One region of the Lysinibacillus sp. FSL K6-0102 genome, then DNA from elsewhere that is predicted to be linked to it. Evidence: a T-box and tRNA genes for the amino acid it is inferred to sense, from the RefSeq annotation. Region 1 holds a T-box; the other holds one or more tRNA genes.
What was found. The T-box of region 1 lies ahead of NYE73_RS17470 (valine--tRNA ligase). A T-box ahead of a tRNA ligase gene usually reads a tRNA of that ligase, here a tRNA-Val.
Positions count from the first base shown of each region.

Region 2: it encodes a tRNA-Val, which carries the amino acid that the T-box ahead of NYE73_RS17470 (valine--tRNA ligase) is inferred to sense. The anticodon was not compared.

Region 1 covers NZ_JBBOPH010000001.1:3,430,960-3,434,346, forward strand. The annotation lists gene NYE73_RS17470 (valine--tRNA ligase) at 1-1,875, opposite strand, end outside; T-box leader at 1,957-2,214, opposite strand; gene NYE73_RS17475 (hypothetical protein) at 2,317-2,511, shown strand; gene NYE73_RS17480 (valyl-tRNA synthetase) at 2,488-3,162, opposite strand; gene NYE73_RS17485 (CoxG family protein) at 3,333-3,387, opposite strand, start outside.
Region 2 covers NZ_JBBOPH010000001.1:264,189-267,575, reverse strand. The annotation lists tRNA gene NYE73_RS01330 (tRNA-Glu) at 111-182, opposite strand; tRNA gene NYE73_RS01325 (tRNA-Asn) at 184-260, opposite strand; tRNA gene NYE73_RS01320 (tRNA-Ile) at 267-340, opposite strand; tRNA gene NYE73_RS01315 (tRNA-Gly) at 345-418, opposite strand; tRNA gene NYE73_RS01310 (tRNA-Phe) at 424-499, opposite strand; tRNA gene NYE73_RS01305 (tRNA-Ser) at 506-598, opposite strand; tRNA gene NYE73_RS01300 (tRNA-Ala) at 612-687, opposite strand; tRNA gene NYE73_RS01295 (tRNA-Pro) at 703-779, opposite strand; tRNA gene NYE73_RS01290 (tRNA-Arg) at 795-871, opposite strand; tRNA gene NYE73_RS01285 (tRNA-Lys) at 890-962, opposite strand; tRNA gene NYE73_RS01280 (tRNA-Gln) at 976-1,050, opposite strand; tRNA gene NYE73_RS01275 (tRNA-His) at 1,060-1,135, opposite strand; tRNA gene NYE73_RS01270 (tRNA-Trp) at 1,184-1,257, opposite strand; tRNA gene NYE73_RS01265 (tRNA-Tyr) at 1,262-1,345, opposite strand; tRNA gene NYE73_RS01260 (tRNA-Thr) at 1,353-1,428, opposite strand; tRNA gene NYE73_RS01255 (tRNA-Asp) at 1,437-1,512, opposite strand; tRNA gene NYE73_RS01250 (tRNA-Val) at 1,517-1,592, opposite strand; rRNA gene rrf (5S ribosomal RNA) at 1,604-1,719, opposite strand; rRNA gene NYE73_RS01240 (23S ribosomal RNA) at 1,787-3,387, opposite strand, start outside.

The DNA of each region.
Region 1 (3,387 bases):
AAGAGAGGTTACACGTTCAATCGTTTCATTTAAGCGCGTTAAAATCCATTTGTCAGCTACTGATTTTTCACCAGTTAAATCGATCTCATCATATGTCATACCATCCATATTCATAAGCGCAAAACGTGATGCATTCCAAATCTTATTGGCAAAGTTCCATACTGCTTCAACTTTTTCAGTTGTATAGCGTAAATCTTGACCAGGTGATGAACCAGTAGCTAAGAAGTAGCGTAATGAATCTGCACCGTATTGTTCAATGACATCCATTGGATCAACACCATTACCAAGTGATTTACTCATTTTACGCCCTTCACCATCACGTACTAAACCATGAATTAGCACATCTTTAAATGGACGTTGATCTGTAAACTCAAGGCCTTGGAAAATCATTCGAGAAACCCAGAAGAAAATAATATCATAGCCTGTTACTAATGTATTTGTTGGATAGTAACGTTTATATTCTTCATTTGCTTCATCTGGCCAACCCATAGTAGAAAACGGCCATAGTGCTGAAGAGAACCATGTATCTAGTACATCTTCATCTTGCGTCCAGTTTTCTGCATCTGCTGGGGCTTCTTTACCTACGTATATTTCGCCTGTTTCATTATGGTACCAGGCTGGGATTTGATGGCCCCACCATAATTGACGAGAAATACACCAATCGCGTATATTCTCCATCCAGCGGGAATATGTGTTTTCAAAACGAGCAGGAACAAAGTTTACTTTCCCTTCTTCGTCCTTTTGCAGCTCTAGGGAAGCATCAGCAAGTGGTTGCATTTTAACGAACCATTGTGCTGAAAGATATGGCTCAACAACAGCACCAGAACGTTCAGAGTGTCCTACTGAATGCATATGCTCTTCAATGCGAATTAACACACCTGCTTCTTGTAAATCAGCAACAATTTGCTTGCGGCATTCGAAGCGATCCATTCCTTTATATTTGCCAGCAAGATCATTCATTGTGCCGTCTTCATTCATTACTAGAATGCGCTCTAGATTATGACGATTACCAACTTCAAAGTCGTTCGGATCATGGGCTGGTGTCATTTTTACAACCCCAGTACCAAATTCCATATCAACGTACTCATCAGCAACAATTGGAATTTCGCGACCTACAATCGGTAAAATAACGTTTTTACCAATTAAGTGCTGATAACGCTCATCATTCGGGTGAACAGCTACCCCAGAGTCACCAAGCATTGTTTCGGGACGTGTTGTAGCAACTTCTACATAGCCAGAGCCATCAGCTAATGGATATTTCATATGATAGAAGGCACCTTGCACATCCTGATAAATTACCTCGATATCAGATAATGCTGTTTTTGCTGCTGGGTCCCAGTTGATAATACGTTCACCACGATAAATTAAACCTTTTTCATATAACTGAACAAAAACTGTTTTTACCGCATCTGAAAGACCTTTGTCTAATGTGAAACGTTCACGTGTATAATCTAATCCAAGACCAAGCTTTGCCCATTGATCACGAATATGTCCCGCATACTCTTCTTTCCATTCCCATGTTTTTTCGAGGAATTTTTCACGTCCTAAATCATAACGTGTAATATTATCCTCACGCAGCTTGGCTTCTACTTTTGCCTGTGTTGCTATACCAGCATGGTCCATACCTGGCAACCATAGGGCATCATAGCCTTGCATGCGTTTCATACGAATGAGAATATCTTGTAATGTTGTATCCCAAGCATGACCAAGGTGTAATTTACCTGTTACGTTCGGTGGTGGAATAACGATTGAATAGGGCTTTTTCCCACTTTCAGGCTGTGCCTCGAAGAACTTCCCTTGTAACCACCATTCATAGCGACCAGCTTCAATGGACTGTGGGTCATATTTAGTTGGCATTGAAATGTTTTCTGTCATATTGACTCCTCCTATTGTTTGAAAACTGTTGGTAAAGAAATACTATTTATTTTTTTACCCAATAAAAAAACTCCTCTCGTCTAAAAGGACGAAGGAGTTTTAGTTCGCGGTACCACCTTTAATTCCAGCAGGGTTAAGATAAATGTTAAAAAACATATTTTCTCAGCCTATTCTACTGGCTCTCAATTCGGTAACGGTGTTTAACCGGCTTTAACTACTATTAGTTCACTAAAGCTGCTCAAGGGCTACCTTCAATTTCGTACAAATAGAAACTTCTCAGCTACCGTTTCCTCTCTGAAAATGTAGTCAAAATTTACTCTTCCCTATCATAGCATCTGTATTTGATTTTCCTTATTGTACCGCAGGATCGTGTCATTTTTCAAGTGATTTAGTCATCTTTTAGTAAGAGGAAAGTAAATAGAAAAGGAAGTGACAATTCAAATGCGACGACGCAAGTATAACCCTTGGCTTTTACCACCTTGGCTACGACAAGTTCGTTTTTATTGCAGAACCATCATCGTGCCGATTTGTGCTTTTCAGTTTATCCGTGTCATTATTGTGCCAACATCAGGTGATTTAGTCTTCTTATTACTCCTGCTACTTCTCTGCTATTTACTTTTGAAAGACATCATTTGAAACACGAACTTTAAGCGGTGTATATTCTTCTGTTAGATCCCAAATCATAGAAGGCACTTCATGCCAAGTACTGGATTCGCGTACAACAATATGGCTTGAGGATTCTCTTAATACAGCTTTTTGGTCAACTGTTGTAGAATTCTCTTGGCGTGAAGCTGCTGCTACTGCGGCAGGTTGTTTCACTTGAACACTTTCTTCAATTGCAGCCAATGTCTCCTCTTGTTCGAAAGCATGTGTTGATAGGTGCGGATTGTCTAACACATCTTTTTCAACAACAGGTTCATATTCATTGAAAGCGCTTGTGACTGTCCACTCAAGCTGACACATCTGATTTGTTAGACTAGGGCGAATATCCTTGACCATTAAATCTTTGACATCTGATTCTTTTGGTAAATCCACATGTAAAGGAACGGCATATTCAAAATAACCAGTATCTCCTTGAATATCAAGGGCATCAATTGTAATTAAATCTTCATTTTCCGCAAATGCTTGCATATCTTGAAAATCAAAGCGAACGTGTGCGGTGATATGATAGATGCCCATAAGTCGCAAAGAATCCTCTAACTGCATTTCCTGCCACTGTGGCTTAATTTGAACAGCTGCTATTTCAGTTGGGCAGCCATATCCAGGAAAACAAAATGTTTCGCGCATATTCCAAGTTTTGTGTTCGATAATAATCCCTCCCTTTGCATCATATGACGATTTGAAGGATAGTATGCTAGGATGTTGCCATTTGAACAGAGTTAAAAATAGATACTACTAAAAAAATGGCATGCTAGAAGTAATAGTCTAGCATGCCATTCCCATGGATGTTCGTATCATTAAACATTTACTAATTTAATTTTATTAGCTACACGATCTGTTAGCATTTGTGTT
Region 2 (3,387 bases), 3.2 Mb from region 1:
GTCCCTCACCTTGCAAATAGGTCTTTTTCTGCTATTGCATTATCTTTTATCGTTTAAAGAACAGGAGAATAGAAAAAAGCATGTAACACACATCTGTGCTACATGCTTGATGACCCGTACGGGATTCGAACCCGTGTTACCGCCGTGAAAGGGCGGTGTCTTAACCACTTGACCAACGGGCCGTGGCTCCGAAGGCAGGACTCGAACCTGCGACAACCTGATTAACAGTCAGGTGCTACTACCAACTGAGCTACTTCGGAATAATATGGGCCTAAATGGACTCGAACCATCGACCTCACGCTTATCAGGCGTGCGCTCTAACCAGCTGAGCTATAGGCCCATTTTGGAGCGGGTGATGAGAATCGAACTCACGACATCAGCTTGGAAGGCTGAGGTTTTACCATTAAACTACACCCGCAATAATGGTGGGTCAGGACGGAATCGAACCGCCGACACTTAGAGCTTCAATCTAATGCTCTACCAACTGAGCTACTGACCCGAAAAATGGAGGAGGTAGAGGGATTCGAACCCCCGCGCGGTGTTACCCGCCTGTCGGTTTTCAAGACCGATCCCTTCAGCCAGACTTGGGTATACCTCCAAAAATATTACAATGGTGGAGCCTAGCGGGATCGAACCGCTGACCTCCTGCGTGCAAGGCAGGCGCTCTCCCAGCTGAGCTAAGGCCCCATTTATCATGAAAGATGGTCGGAATGACAGGATTCGAACCTACGACCCCTTGGTCCCAAACCAAGTGCTCTACCAAGCTGAGCTACATTCCGTAAACATGATTTTATTGGCGCGCCCGACAGGAGTCGAACCCATAACCTTCTGATCCGTAGTCAGACGCTCTATCCAATTGAGCTACGGGCGCATGTTAATTAAAAAATGATGAGCCATGAAGGACTCGAACCTTCGACCCTCTGATTAAAAGTCAGATGCTCTACCAACTGAGCTAATGGCTCGTGAAATTAAAAATGGCTGGGGTACTAGGATTCGAACCTAGGCATGACGGAATCAAAATCCGTTGCCTTACCGCTTGGCTATACCCCAATTTTAAAATGGGGCGACTGATGGGAATCGAACCCACGAATGTCGGAACCACAATCCGATGCGTTAACCACTTCGCCACAATCGCCACTATATAGATTATATTAGCTGTATTATGAACGAGTACCTCAATACCTGGCAGGGGCAGTAGGAATCGAACCCACACCAAAGGTTTTGGAGACCTCTATTCTACCGTTGAACTATGCCCCTAAAATGGTGGAGGGGGACGGATTCGAACCGCCGAACCCTAAGGAGCGGATTTACAGTCCGCCGCGTTTAGCCACTTCGCTACCCCTCCAAGGGAATGGTGCCGGCGATAGGAGTCGAACCCACGACCTACTGATTACAAGTCAGTTGCTCTACCAACTGAGCTACACCGGCAATAATAATGGCGGTCCCGACCGGGATCGAACCGGCGATCTCCTGCGTGACAGGCAGGCATGTTAACCGCTACACCACGGGACCAAAATGGTGGAGGATGACGGGCTCGAACCGCCGACCCCCTGCTTGTAAGGCAGGTGCTCTCCCAGCTGAGCTAATCCTCCACAAAAAATAAGCGAAGCGACGTCCTACTCTCACAGGGGGAAGCCCCCAACTACCATCGGCGCTAAAGAGCTTAACTTCCGTGTTCGGTATGGGAACGGGTGTGACCTCTTTGCCATCATCACTTCACTTATTCAGCTGAAAGACTTATTCTTTCAAAACTAGATAAACGATACATTGAATGTTTCAAACTTTTTTGGTTAAGTCCTCGATCGATTAGTATTCGTCAGCTCCATGTGTCACCACACTTCCACCTCGAACCTATCTACCTCATCGTCTTTGAGGGATCTTACTTACTTGCGTAATGGGAAATCTCATCTTGAGGGGGGCTTCATGCTTAGATGCTTTCAGCACTTATCCCGTCCACACATAGCTACCCAGCGATGCCTTTGGCAAGACAACTGGTACACCAGCGGTGTGTCCATCCCGGTCCTCTCGTACTAAGGACAGCTCCTCTCAAATTTCCTACGCCCACGACGGATAGGGACCGAACTGTCTCACGACGTTCTGAACCCAGCTCGCGTACCGCTTTAATGGGCGAACAGCCCAACCCTTGGGACCGACTACAGCCCCAGGATGCGATGAGCCGACATCGAGGTGCCAAACCTCCCCGTCGATGTGGACTCTTGGGGGAGATAAGCCTGTTATCCCCGGGGTAGCTTTTATCCGTTGAGCGATGGCCCTTCCATGCGGAACCACCGGATCACTAAGCCCGTCTTTCGACCCTGCTCGACTTGTAGGTCTCGCAGTCAAGCTCCCTTGTGCCTTTACACTCTACGAATGATTTCCAACCATTCTGAGGGAACCTTTGGGCGCCTCCGTTACCTTTTAGGAGGCGACCGCCCCAGTCAAACTGTCCGCCTGACACTGTCTCCTGCCCCGCTAAGGGGCATGGGTTAGAATTTCAATACAACCAGGGTAGTATCCCACCGACGCCTCCTTCGAAGCTGGCGCTCCGAGATCTCTGGCTCCTACCTATCCTGTACAAGTTGTACCAAAATTCAATATCAGGCTACAGTAAAGCTCCACGGGGTCTTTCCGTCCTGTCGCGGGTAACCTGCATCTTCACAGGTACTATAATTTCACCGAGTCTCTCGTTGAGACAGTGCCCAGATCGTTACGCCTTTCGTGCGGGTCGGAACTTACCCGACAAGGAATTTCGCTACCTTAGGACCGTTATAGTTACGGCCGCCGTTTACTGGGGCTTCAATTCGCAGCTTCGCTTGCGCTAACCACTCCTCTTAACCTTCCAGCACCGGGCAGGCGTCAGCCCCTATACGTCACCTTACGGTTTTGCAGAGACCTGTGTTTTTGCTAAACAGTCGCCTGGGCCTATTCACTGCGGCTCTCATGCGCTTGCACGCTCAAGAGCACCCCTTCTCCCGAAGTTACGGGGTCATTTTGCCGAGTTCCTTAACGAGAGTTCTCTCGCACACCTTAGGATTCTCTCCTCGACTACCTGTGTCGGTTTGCGGTACGGGCACCTCTCACCTCGATAGAGGCTTTTCTTGGCAGTGTGAAATCAGGAACTTCGTCCATACGGACTCGCCATCACAGCTCAACGTTACAGTGTGCGGATTTGCCTACACACACGCCTTACTGCTTGGACGCGCACAACCAACGGCGCGCTTACCCTATCCTACTGCGTCCCCCCATTTCTCAAACGGTGAGGAGGTGGTACAGGAATATCAACCTGTTGTCCATCGCCTACGCCTATCGGCCTCGGCTTAGGTCCCGACTAACCCTGAGCGGACGAGCCTTCCTCAGGAAACCTTAGTCATACGGTGGACGGGATTC